4 regions of the Pseudoalteromonas sp. MM1 genome follow, and region 1 is predicted to be linked to each of the others. Evidence: predicted binding sites of a transcription regulator. Region 1 holds the regulator's gene; each other region holds the start of a gene.
What was found. The regulator LexA, encoded in region 1, represses DNA repair genes until DNA is damaged. The targets are predictions, from matches to a motif close to TACTGTATNNNNATACAGTA.
Positions count from the first base shown of each region.

Region 1 (5,500 bases):
CTTTGCCAGAGGAAGTTAATGTATTACGCGGAATGTAGCCACAGTTGCTAGGATCGGGGATTAGCTTTTTACCCTGTTTTTTAATGTCGCAGCCGCAGTAAAGGCTTTTAGCGTTATCGGGCAGGGTTTTAATTAAGTGCCTTTTAGCCGTTGAAAAGCGGGTAAATTCTTCACTTGATGCCGAAAAACAAATACAACAAGCCACAAAGGCCAAAATAAATTTAAGCATATCCATCACATACGTGAACTACAGGAGGCGCTAGTCTAAAGTTTTGCTGCTAAAAGATAAACCCTGAGCAAATTTTAATCCGCAATGCTTAGTACACTCTATAATGATATAAAAAATAGCGAGGAGATGACCATGCTAGGTGCTTTTTCAATAAGTTTAACGGTTAAAGATATTAGGGCCTCTAAAGCGTTTTATGAAAAGCTGGGTTTTAGTGAGTTAGCAGGCGAGGTAGAGCAAAACTGGCTAGTAATGCAAAACGGTGAGCATTTGATTGGCTTGTTCTCGGGTATGTTTGATAAAAACATGCTGACCTTCAACCCTGGTTGGGATCAGCATGCACAAACAGTTACAAACTTTAAAGATGTTGATACGCTCAGTGAATATTTTCAAAGCGCTAATATAAGCGTTGAGCCTGTGGGTGATAAAAGTTTTATTATTACCGACCCAGACGGCAACCCTATTTTGATTGACCAACACGTGTAAGCTTTTTTAGCCTAACGTTTTGTATTAATAAAATGATACCGCACAAACAAAATAGCACGCTGGTGGCTGCAAAGCTGATAAGTAACGGGTTGTTAAAATTTTCTCGCTCGTCGTAATCCATTATGTGCAGCATCCAAAAAAAGTCGAAAATGCGCCATAATGTGCTGCGAACGGTAATAACTTTGCCGTTAATTGCATTTAAATATAGCGTAGTATTAAAGGTGTCGTTAAATTGTACTTGCCACACATTTGTTTTGTATCCCACTTCTCGAGGGCCTTGTTTTAAAAGCGTTGTGCTAATTGGCTTAGCGTCGATGAGTAAATGAGCTTGCGCATTAGCGGTGATTTGTATTTTAGTGGGCGGCTGAAAGGGGCGGCCCGTTAAACCACTAAAGCTTTGCTGCTCGGTGCTGTTAATAACAGTAATAAGCGGAGTAGTTAAAAAGTGCTCAAATATTATTTGAGTGGGGTTAGCCACTTGTGACGTAATATTATCGAGTGATGTAAGGTAGTCTGCTTGTGTAAATGGGTTTGTAAGTGTGCGCTTGGCAAGGTGCTTACCATGCACGTATTCAAGTGGTATCGCGCTCATTACTAAGCCACCTAAAAGCCAAGCTAAAATTTGTAAGGCAAGTAAAAAGCCTAGCCACTTATGTAGTTTTCGAGCGCGCTTAAATAGTTGTTTTCTCATTTTGTGCTTCTTATTATTTTTAGCGTTAGTGTATTACAGCAGTCCATGCTTTTACTGCGGCATTTTGTCGCAGTTATTCATAAGCTTACTCTAACTTTATAAAAATAATAAAAAGGAGCGATAAAAATCAGTGAGGCTGCGTTTAATTCTCTCGCAGGGCGTTTATTAGCTCTTGTTTGCTCATTTTAGAGCGGCCACTAATGCCTACCTCTTTTGCTTTATCGTATAACTGTTTTTTTGTACGTTGCTCATAATTTGAGGCTTTACCGCCTTTTACAGCTGTTTTATGAGTATTACTATTAGCAATACGTGCGGCTTTTTGTTTGCTCATGCCTTCATCGCGAAGCGCATCGTACTGATCGTCGTTTTTAATTTGCGGGCCATGATCTACCATAATTTCTCTCCTGAGCGTTTAATTACACAGTGTGTGTATAACTTTCATACATAAACGGTAAAATTAAGCGTAACTAGCCTAACCCGTTTTATAAGGCAAATTAGGTGCCAATGGCGTTTAAACAGGCATTTTCTATTAATAAAGCCATGTTTACCGCTTAGTTGATTTGGTATAAAAGTAAAACTGCGTTAAAGTTTGCGATGAAACTATAAGAGGGTAAAAAGCAGACAATGTCGGAAATTCAATTTTTAAATGTAGATCTAGAGCTTGAGTCTAAACAAGATATTAGCGCCCTAGTGGCAGACTTAAAGAAAAACGCGATGGTTTTACATTATGACAAAGACGAATATCGTCAACTTGCGCGTATTGAAGCCTCAGGTGACATAACCACGCCAGATAAAGCTATTAACCACTTGTGCGAGCTTATTGAGTCGTGTTCTCGTAACGCGCTTAAGCAATGGCTAAGCTGCTCTCGCAGAACCTTTGATATTGGTTTTGAGTCTGGTACGTCACCAAAATGTTTTAATCAGGCGCTGCATGCAGACACGTTATTGCGTATATCTGCAATTGGCGCGGGTATGGAAATAACAATTTACCCTATTGAAAAGTAAGCTATTACTTTCGCTCAACCACTGCTGCGGTCATTTTTGATACGCAGCAAAGCTCGTTGCGGCTATTGGTTATTTTTATCTCCCATACAGAACTGCGTTTACCAATATGAAATGCACGAGCCGTTGCTGTTAACGTCCCATTGCGTGACGCTTTTAAATGGCTTGCACTAATTTCCTGCCCTACACAGTAAAACTTTGTAAAATCAACAACAAAATTAGCAGCATAACTAGCAACTGTTTCGGCAAGTACTACATTAGCGCCGCCGTGTACCATTCCCATTGGGTTATGATGCTCAGGTATTGCGGGCATAGTCGCAACTAGGTAATCTTCCCCTATCTCGGTTATTTCTATCCCCATGGTTTTCATTAAAGTACCTTGGCCGTTTATACCTTCATCTAACTGTTTGCAAAGCGCTAATGTGATGGGTTGATACCAAATACTCATAACTACTCCTTTGAATTAAAACCTTGTTTATAGCATTTTATATATGCAATTTTAATAATTACCTAAAATGTACACATGTGTATTTGGTTTAGCTAATTAAAGCGCAATTTAAATTTGCGATTTTTATTTAACTGTATATACTCACAGTTAAATGTACTGTATGGAAAACCAGTTGTATGCGACCATTAACGAAACGCCAAGCTCAAATACTCGAACTAATAAAAGTTTTTATTAAAGACACTGGTATGCCTCCTACACGTGCCGAAATTGCACAAACATTAGGTTTTAAAAGTGCCAATGCCGCAGAAGAGCACTTAAAAGCGCTTGCCAAAAAAGGCGTTATTAAAATGAAGCCAGGCGCAAGCCGCGGTATTCAATTAGTTGAAGAAGAAGAGCCAGAGCAACTAGGTCTGCCATTAATAGGCCGAGTTGCAGCAGGTTCGCCTATTTTGGCGCAAGAACATGTTGAGAGTCACTGTAAAATAGACCCACTTATGTTTAAACCCGCCGCAGACTTTTTACTGCGTGTAAACGGTATGAGTATGAAAGATATAGGTATTATGGATGGCGACTTACTTGCCGTACACCGTACTCAAACAGCAGAAAACGGCCAAGTTGTGGTTGCACGAGTAGATGAAGATGTAACTGTAAAACGCTTAGAAAAAGCAGGCCGAAAAGTATTATTACACGCCGAAAACGAAGAGTTTACCCCTATAGAAGTAGACCTTGAAAACGAATCTTTTAATATTGAAGGTTTAGCTGTTGGCGTAATAAGAAATGCTGACTGGATGTAATTTTAACTATTTTTAAGTCACTTTTTATAAATGCGCACTGTTAAGTGTGCATTTTTGTTTTAAAAAAGACCTTCCACTACCTCAAAGCGGCCTAAAATTATTTAGCCTGTAAACTTTTTTTCACTCATACTTCTATCTTCCTAAGCGTGTTACATCCCTTAATTTTGCTCGTATCTTGGCTGTTAAATAACAATTTAATACTTCGTAATTTAATCAATTTTAAAATATCACTTGATTGTTTTTTATACTAAAACTTGCTTGTTGTACGTTTTTTAGCTAATCATTAATGTGCTGGACTAACAATAACTCACAGCTTTTTAGTTATGAGAACACACAATATACACAAACCTTTTGTTGTCCTAGCGATACCAATTAAAAATAAGATTGGTTAAAAAATAAAAATAACGAATTGGCGTTTAAGCCGTATGCCTCTTCGCTTTGCATTCGCAATAGCATCAAAGGAGCCGTCACATGGGTAAACTGACCTCTACCTTGTGGCTTGTGTTGATTATGTTCCCGCAGCAAGTGCTGGCTAATAGCCAATACAATATGCGCAAGGGCGTAACCGATATAAGTAATAATGTATATCAGCTACACATGACCATATTTTTAATATGTTGTGTGATTGGGGTGATAGTGTTCGCAATAATGTTTTGGGCACTGATTCATCACCGTAAATCTAAAGGGGCAGTCCCTGCCCAATTTCATGAAAGTACCAAAGTAGAAATTCTTTGGACTGCCATTCCGTTTGTTATTTTAATTGCCATGGCAATCCCTGCCACTAAAACCCTCATAGCAATGGAGGATGCCAGTAAGGCCGACTTAACCATTAAAATTACAGGGTCACAGTGGAAGTGGCATTATGAATATATGGGCGAAGACGTAGAGTTTTACTCTATTTTATCTACCCCTCAAGACGAAATAGCCAACCTTGTTAATAAAAACCCTAATTACTTACTTGAGGTTGATAAACCTTTAGTGCTGCCAATTAATCAAAAGGTGCGTTTTTTAATGACCTCAGATGACGTTATCCACTCTTGGTGGGTCCCTGATTTTGCCGTTAAAAAAGATGCCAATCCGGGGTTTATCAACGAAACGTGGACCAACATTAACGAAGAAGGTATTTACCGAGGACAGTGTGCAGAGCTGTGCGGTAAAGATCATGGTTTTATGCCCGTGGTGGTTGAAGCTAAGTCGCAAGAGGACTTTAACGCATGGCTTGCAGATGCTAAGCAAGCTAAGCAAAAAGCGGCATTAGCCGATGCTGCTTTGCTTGATCAAACGTTGCCTAAAGAAGAGTTAATGACTTTAGGCGAGCAAGTGTATATGGCAAGTTGCGCTGCGTGTCATCAACCAACAGGAATGGGATTACCGGGCGTGTTTCCTGCGTTAAAAGGCAATCCAATTGTTTTAGGTGATATAAAAGATCATATAGATGTTGTGATCCATGGTCGTCCAGGGACTGCAATGCAGGCATTTGCTAAACAGTTATCAATAAAGCAGCTTGCGGCAGTAATTACCTACAAGCGTAATGCGTGGGGTAATGATACGGGTGATGTCATCCAACCTAGTGAAATTCAGGCAGCACTTGATGCGGAGGCGAACTAATGAGTAGCATAGTAGAACAACCTAACGCCAATGACGCTCATCACGGTCATCACCCAGCCAAAGGTTTTAAACGTTGGTTATACACAACAAACCATAAAGATATTGGCAGCATGTACTTAATTTTTTCGCTGACTATGTTTTTAATTGGCGGTGCAATGGCCATGGTTATTCGGGCTGAGTTATTTCAGCCAGGATTACAATTGGTAGACCCACACTTTTTTAACCAGATGACCACAGTACACGGT
Region 1 covers NZ_AP027922.1:3,478,145-3,483,644, reverse strand. The annotation lists gene QUE46_RS15795 (endonuclease) at 1-235, opposite strand, end outside; gene QUE46_RS15790 (VOC family protein) at 362-712, shown strand; gene QUE46_RS15785 (hypothetical protein) at 687-1,403, opposite strand; gene QUE46_RS15780 (Rho termination factor N-terminal domain-containing protein) at 1,546-1,797, opposite strand; gene QUE46_RS15775 (hypothetical protein) at 2,028-2,408, shown strand; gene QUE46_RS15770 (PaaI family thioesterase) at 2,413-2,853, opposite strand; gene lexA (transcriptional repressor LexA) at 3,030-3,647, shown strand; gene coxB (cytochrome c oxidase subunit II) at 4,119-5,255, shown strand; gene ctaD (cytochrome c oxidase subunit I) at 5,255-5,500, shown strand, end outside.

Region 2 (5,500 bases), 1.0 Mb from region 1:
TAGACAGTGAGTTATTAACCCCCTCTAAAATAGTATGTGTTGGGCGTAATTACACCGCACATATTGCCGAGCTTAATAATGAGCTCCCCGATCAAATGGTATTGTTTAATAAACCTAACAGTGCGCTTTCTTCTACCTTATTTGCTACGCACAATAACGACACACTGCATTATGAAACCGAGCTGTGTTTTGTTATTAAAAATAATGAGTTGGCAGGCGTCGGTTTAGGGTTGGATTTAACTAAACGTACCGTGCAAAGTAAGCTTAAAAATAAAGGGTTACCGTGGGAGCGCGCCAAGGCATTTAACGGCTCGGTATTATTAACGCCCTTTGTAACTATAGCGGATGCTGAACAGGCGTTTACGTTTGAGCTTAAAATTAACGATAAAGTTATTCAACAAGGCGATACGCAATTTATGATACATAAGCCTAAAGATATTTTAAGTGAAATTAATGAGTTTATGCACTTAGAAAATGGCGATGTAATCATGACTGGGACGCCTGCAGGCGTAGGAGAAGTACCTGCAAATAGTGTATTTACAGTAAGCTTGTATGCTAATTCGACGTGCTTGTTATCGCAAAGTTGGCAGGCACAATAGGGCTAAGTATTTGTTGTTGGTAATGCTTAGTAAACTGAGGAAAGCTCTGCTCTAACCAAAAACGCTGGCTATTTATATAAGCAGGCGATTGCAATACCTGCTTATGTAGCGCTTTATTTATTTTATTAAGCGCTTTGCTAGCAAAATCATTCGGTGCTCTTACTGCACACCCTATAGCCCCTAAAACAAACTCTCTGGGGTCTTCTTCTATTGGCAAACTGACTATATTTTTAAACTTACTGTGATTAACAAAATAATCCCTCATAAACGGGTAGTCTATTGTGTAATCTAAAAAGCCACGGCTCAAGCGAGCAATAACCGCTTGGCTTTCATTTTCGCTGCTCCAGCTTAGCGATGCTTTATGATACACCGTGGTGTTTTCGATTATTTTATTAATTTTGGTCGTAAACTTGCGCGCCGCGGCTTGGCCATACACATACTGCTCGTCTGACAATAAATGAATTAATTTAATAGGGCTGCCATGCTTAGCTTGTATTTCAGGGGCAAGCTTTTGAGTGGTTAAAACCGAAAAAGGCGGGTACACCGTAGTGGGGGTAGAAAACTGTAATACGCCATTGGCTGTTTTTTTATGAATAACACACGGAAAGCATACATTATCTCCTTCATTTAAGTGCTTATTAATCCGCTCTTGCGGCACGATTAATCGCGTATGTTTTACATCATTAATGCTGTTAATTAGCTGCTCGGTGAGGTTGTCGCAAATGCCCCCTTGCGGCGCATGCGAATCTTTATCCATATGAAATGGGGGCGTGTAACTTTGTAACCATACAATTTCATCAATTGGGTGAGTGTTGTCAGCGTACCCGTAACGCATTAAACCACCTAGTACACCAAAGAATAAAATTACATTTCTAAGCATAACTCACTAAAAACAATCCATTTAAGTTAACTTTAGTATAGTTTTACTTTGTATATGTTCAAATATAAGAGGGAAAAAGGCAGTAAAAAACTGCCAATTATTTTACTTTAATATGGCTGCGGGTAATCTTTAAAAATAGTACCAATTTCAGTTAGTGTGTCGTCGCTTAAAGTTATGCTAAAAGCGTCAATGTCTTCTTTTAATTGTGCCATGCTGGTCGCACCTATAATTGACGAGGTAACGCCATCGACCTGATTACACCAAGCAAGTGCTAATTGAGCTGGGGTTATGCCGCTTGCATGTGCAAGATCTACATAACGCTGCGTGGCTTTTTGCGCGTTAGGGGTGTCTCTAAAAATGCCATTGCGTTGCATAAATGTCCAACGCGATCCCGCTGGGCGTGCGCCGTTTAGGTATTTACCTGTTAGCAAGCCTGCAGCAAGCGGCGACCAAGGTAAATAAGCAATGTCTTCATGAATACATTGCTCAATTAAGTAGGGCCAATCTTTGGCATGCGCTAAGCTAAACTCGTTCTGAATAGACACCATACGCGGTAGGTTATGCGCTTTTGCTAAATTTAAAAATTGGCTAATACCCCAAGGGGTGTCATCTGAAAGGCCACAATATTTTATTTTTCCGGCTTTAACACACTCATTAAGGCCCTCTAAAATATCAAGCATACCAGCTTGTTGTTGCTCAGTATTAACGTCACTAAAAGTGAGTTTACCCGGCCACTGCCTGCCAAAATGTGGGGTAGAGCGATTAGGCCAATGTAATTGGTATAAATCTATATAATCGGTTTGTAAGCGTTTAAGCGAGTTATCTACAGCCTCAATAACCGCGCTGCGTGTTATATCGCCGCCATCACGTACCCACGACAAGCCGTTGCCCGCAATTTTAGTGGCCAATACAATATCACTGCGCTTTTGCGCATTACGGCTTAGCCAGTTACCTATAATTTGCTCTGTTTTACCGTAGGTTTCTGGTGAGGGAGGCACGGCATACATTTCGGCAGTATCAATAAAATTAACGCCTTGCTCGAGTGCGTAAGCTATTTGCTCATCGGCATCGCTTTGGGTATTTTGCTTACCCCATGTCATGCTGCCTAAGCATACTCTTGAAACATCAACACCGCTGCTGCCTAACGGACTGTATTGCATTTAAAATCCTTAAATTTTGTAAGTTCTTGAGAGTGGATAATTAATTCGCAATAATTTTTAATTAAGCGAATTGATGTAATGCCGATAATAATGGCTCTGAAATCGCCGCTTTTTGTCCTGTTTTAAAGTCAAACATAACAACTTGAGAATAGCCTGTGGTAGTAATAGCTTGCTGAGCGTGACTAAACACAGAGTAATTCATCATAAAGCGGTCGCTTTTAATATCAGATATAGTTATACCTACGGTTAAGGTATCTGGGAAGGTCACCGGGCGTTTATAGCGAATATTGTTTTCACTAATGACCGGGCCTATTCCACCTGGTTTTATCGTATCAAACTGATTTATTTTATTTAAAAAATCGATACGCGCAATTTCAAAATAACGCAAGTACACCACGTTGTTAACATGTTGCAGGGCGTCCATATCGGCCCATGCTACGGTGATATCGGTATGAATAGGGTGCTGATCTTTGAACCTTTGCATGTATGTGTACTCTTAGTTTTAAATGAATGAGGTTATCAATATGGTGTTTGTAGCTCAAGACAATAAATGCCATGTTTTTTTATAAGATGATTGTACCTATTTATTTTTAGAGCTACAGTTAAATAACACAAACAACACACGAGAACACACATGCAAAATATAATTAATTGGGCCTTAGCCAGTTTAGTTTTTATAGCGTCTTTTGCTTGCTACGCAATGGGTAATGCCTCAGGCGGTATAATGCTTTTAGCTGCGGGGTTTTTATTGGAGTTTGTTTTTTGGCTACATTGCTTTAAAAAATCACAGCGCTTTAAGCAGCCGTTTTAAAAAAGCTGTTTAACGCTTGTGCGGCTTAAAGCGCTACACTTTTTAATAAGCTAAACAGGTTTTAATGTACTTGCTTATTGAAAGTGAATCCTTAATAATGACTGTATAAATAAACAGTTGTTATGTGGTAATGAAAAAGTTTATTCATATCGACATGGACTGCTTTTATGCAGCGGTTGAAATGCGCGATAATCCCAAACTCGCCAGCGTGCCTTTAGCGATTGGTGGCAATAGCCGCAGAGGCGTGCTCTCTACGGCAAATTATATAGCACGCGAATATGGTGTTCGCTCTGCTATGTCTAACTACCACGCTAAGCAACTATGCCCCGATTTAGTTATTGTGCCTGGGCGCATGGCCGTTTATAAAGAAATTTCTAACCAGATTCGCGCGGTATTTAAACGCTACACTGACCAAATAGAGCCGCTGTCGCTTGATGAAGCCTACCTAGATGTAACCAACAGCAACGCATGCAAAGGCAGTGCAACGCTTATTGCTCAGCAAATTAGAGCCGATATTTATAACGATACCGGCCTTACTGCCTCTGCCGGAGTTGCCCCCATTAAGTTTATTGCCAAAATAGCCAGTGACGAAAATAAACCCAATGGCCAATTTGTGGTTTTACCGGATGAAGTTGATGCGTTTTTAAATAATTTACCGCTGGGTAAAATACCAGGAGTAGGTAAAGTAACCCTTGAAAAGCTTAATTTAAAGGGGTTATACACAGGTAAAGATGTACGCGACAAAGGCGTTAATTGGATGCAACAGCACGTAGGTAATTTTGGTGTATCGCTTTATCAAAAATGTGCTGGCGAATATATTGGTACAGTCACCACTGAGCGAGTGCGTAAATCGCTGAGCGTTGAGCACACCTATGAATACAACAAAAATAGCTTACAAGAGTGCTTAGAACAGTTACCTAGGTTACTTGAAGAGCTCACCACGCGCCTAAATAAACAGCAATTACAAAACCGTATTAATAAGTTAAGTGTAAAAGTAAAGTTTGCAAATTTTGTTGTTACCTCAGCGGATCAAGCTCATCATCAATTAAATACCGCTATTTTTACTGAATTACTCTCTAAGGCGTATCAACGCGGGATGCAGCAACCGGTGCGCTTATTAGGCATTGGCGTAGGTGTTAAAAATGAACCTAATTTAAATCTGCAATTGAGCATTCTAGATTAGAGTTTACTTTTACTGTAACACCAAGTTGCCAGATTCAAATGAGCCCATCGCAGCTGGCTGGTTTTGTGTTTTTATATCAACGATAATAGCCCCTTATGTTTTCTAACAGGAGCTTTACTTATGGCATATCCTCAAGCGATAGCTGCACAATCACTTAGTGCAAGCTTTGACTCATTTTCTCACGATGCACTTATTATAATTAGTGATGACTTTTCTCAATTAGCCAATAACTCATTAAGTGATGCTATCGAATCACAGGCTAAAGTAGATTCTCGTATTGGTAAACAAGTTACGTTTTTAGTGGTTGATAATGTACGCGTTGTTTTAGCACCTACGGGGCCCCTTAATCGCGACTACGATGATGTAAGACGCTACTTTGATGCCGCCAAACTAGCGATTAACGAAGCAAAAGCTGCGGGCAGTGTAAACCCTGCTATTTACTTACCTAAATTACATACAGATGCGCGTTACCAGCATGCTTTAGAAGTGGCGTATTTAGGTGCGTGCCAAGCATTATGGCAACCTTTAGAGGCCCGCGAATACCACGGTGAGAGCATTGAGCCTATTACGGAAATAGGTTTAATAGATGCAAATGAGCAAACAATTAAGGCAGTAAATGCAATTGCTGCAGGCCAATATGCGGCGCGTGATTTATGTGGTACAGAGCCTGAACGTATGGCGCCACCACGTTTTGCCGATTACTGTGTTGAGCTTTTTAAAGGCTCTAAAGTTGCGGTTGATGTGATTGACGATATTAACACTATAGATAAAAACTACCCTATGCTTAGCACCGTTGCTCGCGCATCTTATGCGGTTGAACGCCATCACCCACGTGTTGTAAAGCTAGAATACGTGCCAGAAGGTGAA
Region 2 covers NZ_AP027922.1:832,476-837,975, forward strand. The annotation lists gene QUE46_RS03780 (fumarylacetoacetate hydrolase family protein) at 1-599, shown strand, start outside; gene QUE46_RS03785 (ABC transporter substrate-binding protein) at 556-1,479, opposite strand; gene QUE46_RS03790 (aldo/keto reductase) at 1,587-2,639, opposite strand; gene QUE46_RS03795 (thioesterase family protein) at 2,701-3,123, opposite strand; gene dinB (DNA polymerase IV) at 3,581-4,633, shown strand; gene QUE46_RS03805 (leucyl aminopeptidase family protein) at 4,754-5,500, shown strand, end outside.
Region 2: the regulator LexA is predicted to act here: its motif matches at 3,550-3,569, upstream of dinB (DNA polymerase IV).

Region 3 (5,500 bases), 350 kb from region 1:
ATGTTGCATATGCTAATAAACAGCCTTTGCGCTGGGGCATCAAGTAATTGGCGTAAATCGTTAACACTGCTTTGGTAATGGGCAAGTGCTAGCAGTGCAACTATTTGCTGCAGTAAAGGCTCATTGTCAACGAGTTGCTGTTGGGAGACCTCAACATGCTCAATGCTATTTAAAGCGGGCGGGTATTCGTTATATTGTGCATCTAAAGCAAAGAGTGTGCGTACATGCTGCTCAAGAGGGTCGCCCTTGGCAAAACGTAAAGGCTCTTCTAAGTTTACAATTTTTGCCGCTTTGTAATTTGCTTTAATATGTTGAGTAAAGCGAATGGTATAGCCTCGGCCATTACCCTCATAACCTACCAAGGTGCTTGCAAAGACTATACGCGGGTAGTGCTTTAGCATGGCCAATAATAGAGGAACAGGGATTGCGGCGGCTTCATCGACCAGTAATAAATCACATTGCGGCAACTGATTAAGCAGTGCATCGGGCGCCATGTACTGTAAATTAGCTAAATGTTTTTGCTGAGCCTTGTATTCAACCTGCAAGGTTTTAGCTAAATGCTTAAAACAGCTATGGGTGGCTCTAAATTGTGTTGCGCATACAATGATTTTTTTATCATGTAATGCTGCGGCTGCAAGACCTAGTGCTGCTGATTTTCCTCGCCCTCTGTCGGCATTAATAATTAAAGGCCTGTTCGCACGCCCTGTGGCTACCTTAATTATTTGCTCAACGCATTGCTGCTGCGCCTGATACTCAATTTTATTTGTTACACTGCTTTTGAGCGGCGGCTGTTTAAAGTCAGTGTGTTCATCAAAGTGTATGGCAGGTAGCGTTTGTAAAAGGCGAGAAAAACGTAAATTAAAATAGCTTTGCTGATTACTACACCCATAAGACTGCACGCTTTGCAGCGCAGGGTCTTGCCATGAGGCTAAACGTTGTAAATCAGGCAGTAATAAAAATAAAAGCCCGCCGGCTTTTACGGTGCCGGCTAATGCGGCGAGTTTATCGGGGTAAATGCCACTAAAACCATCATACAGGGCATGAGGAAACTCTTGCCCAAGTAGTTGATGAGTATGCTCAGGCCAACTTGCATTGGCAAGGCTGCTTGAAAGTAGTTTTACATCATCCGAACGTGTTAACGCGTTTAATAGCTCATAGCACCAAGTGGGTTGGCCTGTGATAAGCACTAACTGACGATGCTTTGCGTCAGTTAGTTGCTGAGTTAATTGCTCAACACAGTGCTTATACAGCTTGAAGTCGTGCATATGCGGTTACTAACCATTTGCTGCCAAGGTCGTCAAAGTTTACTTGCACACGCGATTGTGCGCCGCTGCCTTCGTAATTAAGCACGGTGCCTATACCAAATTTAGCGTGTAGTACACGTTGGCCTAAGTTAAAACCACTTTCTTCGAATACAGCATGGCTTACTGAGGCACTAAAACGCCCCGCAGCAGGCGGGCGTGATACCTGGGTTTTAATGCGAATTTCTTCTATGCAATCTTCAGGTATTTCGCGTAAAAACCGCGATGGGCTGTGGTACTTTTCTTGTCCGTATAAACGGCGGCTTTCGGCATGGCTTATGTAAAGTTTGTCCATGGCACGGGTCATACCCACATAACAAAGGCGGCGTTCTTCCTCTAAGCGCCCCGATTCTTCATTACTTTGCTGTGATGGGAACATGCCTTCTTCAACGCCCACCATAAACACAAGCGGAAACTCTAAGCCCTTAGCTGAGTGAAGAGTCATCATTTGTACTGCGTCTTCATGCTCATCGGCTTGGCCTTCGCCTGACTCAAGTGAGGTGTAGGCTAAAAAGCCTTGCAGTGGTGAGCTAAACTCTTCTTCTTCGGGGAGCTCGTACTGATCGCAGGCACTGATAAGCTCTTCTAAGTTTTCTACGCGAGCGCGGCCTTTTTCGCCTTTTTCAGCTTGATACATGGCCATTAAACCAGAGGTTTGAATAGTGTATTTGGCTTGCTCTTGCAGTGTAAGGTCGCTAATTTTATCTTCTATGTGCTCTACCAATTCTACAAACTTTGTTACAGCGCTTGCCGCACGGCCAGATAAGTGTTGTTGTTCAACAATTGCTTTGGCTGCGTACCAAAGAGGCAGCGACTCAGCACGCGCACAGTCGCGTATATGGCTAAGTGTTTTATCACCAATACCACGCGCAGGGGTGTTAATAACACGCTCAAATGCAGCGTCGTCTTGGCGATTACCTACTAAGCGTAAGTACGAGAGCGCGTCTTTAATTTCTTGGCGCTCGAAGAATCGCATACCACCGTAAATGCGGTATTTTAAGCCTTCTTGTAGCATTGCTTCCTCAAGTACACGAGATTGCGCGTTACTACGGTATAAAATAGCGGCGTCTTGCAACGCATTGCCGGCATTTAACCAGCTGCGTAGCTTACTGCTTACAAAGCGGGCTTCGTCTAACTCGTTAAAGGCGGCATAAATTGATATAGGCTCGCCTTCGTTACCATCGGTCCATAAGCTTTTACCCATGCGCTCTGAGTTGTTTTTAATTAGCGCATTAGATGCTTTTAGAATGGTTGCGGTTGAGCGGTAGTTTTGCTCAAGACGAATAGTTTCGGCGTCAAAGTCAGTTAAAAAGCGTTTAATGTTTTCTATTTTAGCGCCGCGCCAACCGTAAATACTTTGGTCATCGTCGCCTACAATCATAATGCTTTGTGTATCACCAGCAAGTAGCTTTAACCATGCGTATTGAATGGTATTGGTATCTTGGAACTCGTCTACCAGCATGTGGGCAAAGCGCTGCTGGTAATGGCGAAGTAGCGTAGGGTTATTTTTAAGAACTTCGTAGCTACGTAACAGTATTTCTGCAAAATCAACTAAACCTGCACGGTCACACGCCTCTTGATAGGCGGCATATACACGCAGCATCATTTGCTCATTTATATCGTAGGCTTGAATATCTTTAGGGCGCAGGGCTTCATCTTTTTTAGCGCTGATGTACCAGCCAAATTGCTTGGCGGGCCACTTTTTATCATCAATATTCATTGATTTTAATAAGCGCTTGATCATTCTTAGCTGATCGTCAGAGTCTAAAATTTGAAAGGCTTCTGGCAGGTTTGCTTCACGGTGATGAGCGCGCAAAATACGGTGTGATAAACCATGGAATGTACCAATCCACATGCCTCCCACGGGAGCTTTTAGAGTTTCTTCAACACGAGTGCGCATTTCTTTAGCAGCTTTATTAGTAAAGGTAACCGCAAAAATACTATAAGCAGAGGCTTGCTCAACCTGCATTAACCACGCGATACGATGAACTAAAACACGTGTTTTACCCGAACCAGCACCTGCTAATACCAGCATGTTTTGTAGTGGGGCTGCAACGGCATCGCGTTGTTTGTCATTTAAGCCATCGAGTAATTCAGAAACGTCCATCGTTACGCCTTTTCAATCAATAATGAGGGCAGTATAACAGGTGTTTTTGTTAGGCTAAATAAAATACTGTTTTTATGAACAGCTATTATAAAATTGCCTCTAAAACCAATCAGCTGGCTAGTTTATAAGTGACTAAAATTAATAATAAAAATAATCAAATTGACCTATATTTAGTAAAAAATACTAAAACAGTTATTTAGTACTAATTTAACTAACTGATTTTTAAGCTTTAATAAATTGGCATAAAGTGTGATAGTAAGTAAATAACTAAAATTTAAAATTAATTAACTACAGAGGTGAGTATGGCTGATCAAGGTTCTGGCGGTAATGTAATTGCTGCATTGTGTAATATATTTTTTCCTGGTTTAGGGCAATTAGTACAAGGGCGAATTTTAGCCGCTATCTTTTTTGCGCTAGCTATTATAATTAGTTACGCACTTATTTATGTATTGGTAGGCTTTGTACTTGTGCCTATTATTTACTTATGGTCGATTATAGATGCTGCACGTTTTAGATCGCGAAGTTAGCCTCTATGTTGCCTACTTAAATAGCGCCAATGGGCGCTATTTTGCGTTTTAGGGGCACAGTTTAACGTTATTTATGGGTATAATTAGTGCATTAGCGTTTTAAAAGTAAAAATTATGGAATATCAATTTATACGTGACCCTATTAGCGGGCTGCGCATTAAAATAAGCAGCGAGCATGCCCTAATTGGCCGCTGGCTAAACGAAGAAATTGGCAAAGAAAAAGTCGCGATGGTACAAGCACTTATTAGCTCGGTAAAAACAAGCTACGAGCCAATAACGTTAAAAGGCCAAGAGATAGACTTAATACTCTCTAAAGACGAAGCCTTATTTGAAGCGCATGCTCTACACCAAGACAGCGAAGATTTAGTCGCCTATCAAGATGATGACTTAATGCTTGAAGAAAATGGCCTAGTGAGTGGTTGTGGGTTTGAAGATTTTATAGATTTAATAGAGTCGTGGGCTGACTTTAGTGGCTCGCGTTAAACGTTTAAAAGGCCAACCTAGTTGGCCTTATTTATGTTTTAAGTTATTGCAAATCAATTGATTCAACAGCGGCTAAAAGTAAGCTTTCAGTTAAGCGTACTTTATAATTAGGGTTTGCGTACTGAAAATACACAACGCCGCTTTTATCAATCACAAATACAGCCGGTACAGGCAAGGCGACGTTTACTTTGCCTTGGCCATTAACAAAGTTAACACCACGTTTATTACGATAAATAGCGGCTGTTTTATCATCTAAAAAATAAGCTAAACCTAAGGCTTTTGCTAGGGTTAAGCTATCATCTGAAAGCAGTAAATAATTTGGCGTACTTATTTTACTTTGGGCTAGTTTTTCTGGGCTATCGGGCGATACTGCAATAATTTGCGCATTTAAATTAGTTAGTTGCTGCTCAATTTTTTGTATATTAGCCAGTTGCTTTGAGCAATAAGGACACCAACCTCCGCGGTAAATAATAAGTACCGTTGTTTTTTCAGCAAAGCGCTTTTGTAACTCTACATTATTACCATGTTGATCTTTGAGCGTTATATTAGGCACGCTTAAGCCCGGTAATAATGGTGATACTTGCTCGGGGGCTTCTGCAATACCTGCAGTACTTGCTTGCGCATTAGTTACTAAAAAAGTAGCTATTATTATAGCCGCCAAGGTGTGCAGTAACACGTTACTCATTATTATTTCCTGCCTTGTTTTTATGTGCTGTTTATAATAGATCAAAAATGCACTTTTTATTATTTGCCTGTATCATAAGCGTAATTTAAAAGCTCAAGTGGAAACGATATGTCAGCCAACTTAAATAAGCTAGTAGTAATGCTAGAAATGCAAAATGCCATGAACACTAAAGTTCATGATCAGTGGTTTAGCCAAGGCTTTGAGTGGTACAGAGCCATTTGGGTAGAGTGTGCAGAAATGCTAGATCATTACGGTTGGAAGTGGTGGAAAAAACAAACCCCAGACACCGAGCAAGTAATTCTAGAATTGGTTGATATATTTCATTTTGGTTTGTCGTTAAGAATTGACGGAACAACTCCTTACGAAGAGTTAGCTAAGCAGCTAGAAAAAGAACTTA
Region 3 covers NZ_AP027922.1:146,406-151,905, forward strand. The annotation lists gene QUE46_RS00685 (GNAT family N-acetyltransferase) at 1-1,265, opposite strand, end outside; gene uvrD (DNA helicase II) at 1,243-3,408, opposite strand; gene QUE46_RS00695 (hypothetical protein) at 3,711-3,935, shown strand; gene QUE46_RS00700 (YacL family protein) at 4,050-4,418, shown strand; gene QUE46_RS00705 (peroxiredoxin-like family protein) at 4,462-5,103, opposite strand; gene QUE46_RS00710 (dUTP diphosphatase) at 5,212-5,500, shown strand, end outside.
Region 3: the regulator LexA is predicted to act here: its motif matches at 3,473-3,492, upstream of uvrD (DNA helicase II).

Region 4 (5,500 bases), 1.2 Mb from region 1:
ATTTAGAGCATACACCTTGTTTGAGTATCAGTTAAAGCGCAGCACTAGGCGTAAAACAGTGGCAATAAAAGTAAGCAAAAAACTAGTTACTGTTTATGCACCTACACACGTCCCAAAACTACAAATAGAACAATGGCTGTTTAGTAAAAAAGAGTGGGTAACTGCGCAATTACATAAACAACTTAACGCTATTGATAATCAACAACACCCGTTTAAAAACCAGCAAATAATGGTTTTTGCTAAGCCATATACTATTACTTTTGCTAAAGGGGCACGCTCGCATGTTCAGCAATCCGATAGCGTGTTTACTATTTACACTTCTAATCGAGTAACCAAACAGCTTGATAAACGCAAGCAGCTACTTTGCCTTGCTCTTGAAGAAACGCTAACAAACTACATTGAAATGCGCTTGGCTTATTATTGCCAACAGATGTCAGAAGCATTACCGACTAAATTGACGATTGGAAATTATAAACGTAAGTGGGGAAGTTGTAATTCTCGACGAGAGCTAACCTTTAGCCTTAACCTTGTTGGGGCACCTCAGCATATAATTGATTATGTTATTGTGCACGAATTGGCTCATTTAAAGCATTTAAACCACAGCAACGCTTTTTGGAAGCGCGTAGCTAAATTTTATCCCGATTATAAATCTGCATCCGCATGGCTTAAAAACCACGGAGCAACATTACAGTGGGTATTTGATAATTAGTCTGAAAATGATTTAGATAGAAGCGAAGAAGATATAGAAAATAAGAAGTGGTGGAGGGAGCTGGATTCGAACCAGCGAAGGCTGAGCCGTCAGATTTACAGTCTGATCCCTTTGGCCGCTCGGGAACCCCTCCACACTATTTTGTCACATTTGGCCCCACTTAACTTTGCGGTAAGAAAAGTGGTGGAGGGAGCTGGATTCGAACCAGCGAAGGCTGAGCCGTCAGATTTACAGTCTGATCCCTTTGGCCGCTCGGGAACCCCTCCAATGCAACGGCGCTGATAATAGCAAACTGCGTATTTAAGTAAAGAAAAAAGCTAAAGAAATTTGAAATAAAGCCGATAAATATCTACCAGTTATCATTATCGGCTAAAGACTATGCAAATCGATGATTTGTTAATCACAGAGAGTCAACTAAAGACCAGGCTAAATAAAAGTGTGCATGAAAATCGCAGAGGCGAATTTTCACTTTTATTAGCGATGCTATCGCACGATGCGCTGGATTTTAGTCAATTTCACTTACCAAAAAGTGAAACGCATAGTGCTTATGTAGACGAAGAACAGTTAAGGAAGCGCTTTGGTGCTGGGCCAAAGCAATTATTAGCCCCCGAAAAATTTGATATGAGCATAGGGCAAGAGCACGCGTCTGTGATTGTTCAACAAGGCGAACAAGCAGGTATGAAAGCAATAAAATTAAGTCACTGCTTAAACCCTGAGCCACTAGCGATTAGAGATGACAAGTTACATATCCCTTTAACGGTAATCGAGAATTGTGAACCATCAGTACGCAGGCGCTTAAATGACACGCACACCGCGCTTGCAAGTCCACAAATGGACGCCGCCGCATTTTATGACGATTTAACTAATGAGGCTATACATAAGCCATTGCTTGTTGCTAACGCATAAAATAATTTAACACTCGTGCGTTTTAAAAGCTTAAAACACCTTATATTTAATAATCGGTTATGCAATAAAATAGAACAATTCCTTTTTTGTTTAAAAAAAGCATCCACAAATTAAATGCAATTGCTATAATGGCTGCAAATGGTATGACTTGAGTGCCATTATCATTAAATCAAGGTAATTAGGAACGTAATGAAGAAAACATTCACGCTAAATCACGAGAAAATCAAATACCCTCGTATGGTTGATGCTGCAAAGCATGAAGTGAAAAAATATTTGAAAAGAGAGCGCAATAAAACGCTACCTGTTGAAGCTGATTACTGGGCATTTGACTGTAAGTTTGGCACAAGTGCCGATGATGCAGAAGTTGTTCACGTAGCTGAAATTAACAACAAGATCAGCGAAATCGAAAAGCAGGCGCTTACTTCATTCTATGTTGAGATTTTAGCTAGACCTGCGCAGCGTGAATCGTACGATTTAGATGATGATGAATAAACCAATAGCAATATTGTAGAAAATGGACCTAAATGGTCCATTTTTTGTTTATGGCAGTTATTAATATATTTAGTGATATAAAGTAGCGCTTATAGCATTTAGCAATAATGCTTAATCATTTTGAGAGGCTACATGTGGGCTATCAGCGTTAAAAAATTCTCATTTATAATAACTTAAGAGCAATTTTTTGCCTAGCTATCAACACGTTTTTCCATCCTCAAAATAGGTCACTTCATTAAGCGGATTAATGGTATTAAATAAGACGCTATTTTTTTTCTAAGTGTTTAGCTTACTTTATACACTGTGACACTTTTTATATTTTTTACCGCTTGCGCATGGACAGGGATCGTTTCTGGCAACTTTTATATCGGCGACCGGATTAATAATACCCTCTAAATATCGCCATTCACCGTCTTCTTTTATAAAGTCTGATTTCTCATCTAGCTCACAATATAAGTTTTGGTAAAAATAATATGCGTTAAAGGCAACATAACCTCGCTCATCACTTTGCTGCGTATCGCGCACAACTAATTTTACAAAGCGGCAGCTATTGGCAAAGTCAGCAATTTCATTTACTGGGTTTTGTGCTTGTTTTTCTTTGGCGTAAGTTTTAAATACATAAGATGCATTTTTTAATGCATAAGCACTAAAGCGCGAACGCATTAGTTGCTCAGGTGTTTCTGGGGTTTTTATATCAAGATGATAAGGTTGGCAACAGTCGCCATAATTAAGCTGACTGTTGCATAAGCAAGCGCTGGTACTGGTTACACTCATAAAATACTAATTAACATAGATTAAAAATGTATTTTACCAAGCTTATTGAGTAAGTGATATTGCTGTAGTGCTGGTTTTTTTAGTAAAGCAAAATAGCTTAGCGCTTCTTTTGTTTAAATTAAGCGATAAGTTAACAAGTTGCTGCTCACTTACTATATCGGTCCACGTAATAATGGCTGCAAAATTACCATTATGAAGTGCTGAGTTAAGCACATACTCTAAATTTACTAAATGCTTTTGTCTTATTACAAGCAGTTTGCTGGTATCTATAGAGCAACTATCTAACAAGGCTTTACTAGGCACATGGTCGGGCGCAATTAGTAAGGTCCACGCGTTAGAGCTATTGTATTGGTGCAACACTTTTAGCATCTCAAACGTAGCAGAAATTTCATCTTCTACTTTTATTAAGTTTACCGACTCACTTTCATCATGTTGTTGGTAGCTTTTAACAGTTCTTACGGTAATTGGCTGTAGCATAGGTCTCACTCACTGGGTTTATATACAGTACATGTATACAGTAGTTTATACAGTTGTTGTGTGCAAGCGTTTTTTGCTATTTTTTATACAGTTAATGGTTTTAAAAAATTAAAATTAAAAATAACACTTTAAAAACAGATATTTATGTTTTTGGCGTGTGAATGAAAGCTGAGGGTGTTTGCAGTACTGTATAAAGTGTAGCAGCGCTATACAGTACTTAGCTGTTAGCTATACAGTAGTTAGTCATTTTTTGGAACTAAGCGGGCAAATTGAATTTGGTGGATTTGCTCATACAAACTGGCTGCATAGCATTGAGCGTCTTTAAAGCGTTTGGTATCGATATATTTTCTTAAATCATCTAATGCAGCGGTTGCCGGTTCATAGCCTTGGCTGCTGGCTAAACTTAGCCATGCTGCAGCGTGAAATACACTTTTTGGTACGCCTTGGCCTTTGACAAAAAATAACCCTAAATAAAACTGGGCGCGATGATTTCCGGCCATTGCGGTAAGGCGCATCCACTTAGCTGCCAACGGTGCTTGGTTATGCTTTAAATAATACAGCGCTTTGTTAAGTGTTGTTTGTTCACTTACATCACTATTGTCGTCAGCACTGTGGTTTGTAGGCTGTGTTACAAAATCTAAAATATTGTTTAATTGCTGCTCTAAGTCTTGTCCGCTAGGCTGAGTGTTATTCATATACTTTCTTTTTTATAGTTTCTACGTCAACAGTTTAGTATATAGCAAGGTAAAATGTCCTGTTTATACTTAATTTTATGGTAAAATCACGTCACTTTTTATTATCACAAGTCTATTATGCTCGAAGCTCTATTTAAACTCCGCGAAAATAACTCCACTGTGCGACGCGAAAGCATTGCTGGAATCACTACTTTCATTACTATGGTTTACATTGTATTTGTAAACCCTGCAATGCTTGCTGAAGCAGGTATGGATCAAGGTGCTGCATTTGTTGCTACCTGTATTGCAGCGGCAATTGGCTGTTTTATTATGGGGCTTTGGGCTAATTACCCTTTAGCACTTGCGCCGGGCATGGGTTTAAACGCATTTTTTACTTATGGTGTTGTACTGGGTATGGGTTATAGCTGGCAAGCGGCATTAGGTGCGGTATTTATGTCTGGTTGTATATTTTTAATATTAAGTTTGTTTAAGGTTAGAGAGTGGATAATTAATGCTATACCGCTAGTTTTAAAGCAGGCTATTGCCACTGGTATTGGTGCGTTTTTAGCGTTAATTGCACTTAAAAATGCGGGTATTATTGTTTCAAGCCCAGCTACATTAGTACAGCTTGGTGATATTACATCGGCAGGTCCTTTACTCGCTATTTTGAGCTTTTTTGTGATTGCAGCTTTGCTTTATCGTGATATAAAAAGCGGCGTACTTATTAGCATTTTGTTAGTAACAGGCATTGCATTAAGCCTCGGCTTAGTTAAATACCACGGCGTAATTTCAATGCCACCATCTATTTTACCTACGTTCATGCAACTTGATTTTGCTGCGGCCTTTGAGCTTTCTATGCTGAGTGTAATTTTTGCGTTTTTGTTTGTTGATTTATTTGATACATCAGGGACCTTGGTTGCGGTAACTCAAAAAGCAGGTTTAGCCGATGAAGAAGGCAATATGCCACGTTTAGGGCGTGCTTTAAGTGCCGATAGTACAGCGACTATTGCAGGTGCAATGTTAGGCACTTCTACCACTACGTCTTATATTGAGTCTGTAGCCGGTGTATCGGTTGGTGGGCGTACTGGTTTAACAGCTGTTGTAGTGGGTATATGCTTTTTACTAATGATGTTTTTTGCACCGCTTGCGCAAATGGTGCCGGCTTATGCGACTGCGGGTGCTATTTTATACGTTGCGGTATTAATGCTGCAAAACCTTAAGTTTGTAAACTGGGATGACATGAGCGATGCAATTCCAGTGAGTGTGGTACTACTTATGACGCCACTTACATTCTCTATTGCGCACGGTATTGCGCTTGGTTTTATATCGTATACTGCGGTTAAAGTACTATGTGGTAAACGTGAGCAAGTGAGTATTAGCGTATGGATTTTAACAGCGTTATTTATTATCAAGTTTGCATTTTTATCGTAGTAGCTAATGTCCATTCTTTTAGTTAAGAGATTTAATT
Region 4 covers NZ_AP027922.1:2,306,033-2,311,532, reverse strand. The annotation lists gene QUE46_RS10460 (M48 family metallopeptidase) at 59-709, shown strand; tRNA gene QUE46_RS10455 (tRNA-Tyr) at 758-842, opposite strand; tRNA gene QUE46_RS10450 (tRNA-Tyr) at 891-975, opposite strand; gene QUE46_RS10445 (VC2046/SO_2500 family protein) at 1,088-1,615, shown strand; gene QUE46_RS10440 (DUF6172 family protein) at 1,805-2,107, shown strand; gene QUE46_RS10435 (YchJ family protein) at 2,402-2,881, opposite strand; gene QUE46_RS10430 (SulA-like leucine-rich domain-containing protein) at 2,924-3,358, opposite strand; gene QUE46_RS10425 (sel1 repeat family protein) at 3,598-4,053, opposite strand; gene QUE46_RS10420 (NCS2 family permease) at 4,171-5,463, shown strand.
Region 4: the regulator LexA is predicted to act here: its motif matches at 3,382-3,401, upstream of QUE46_RS10430 (SulA-like leucine-rich domain-containing protein).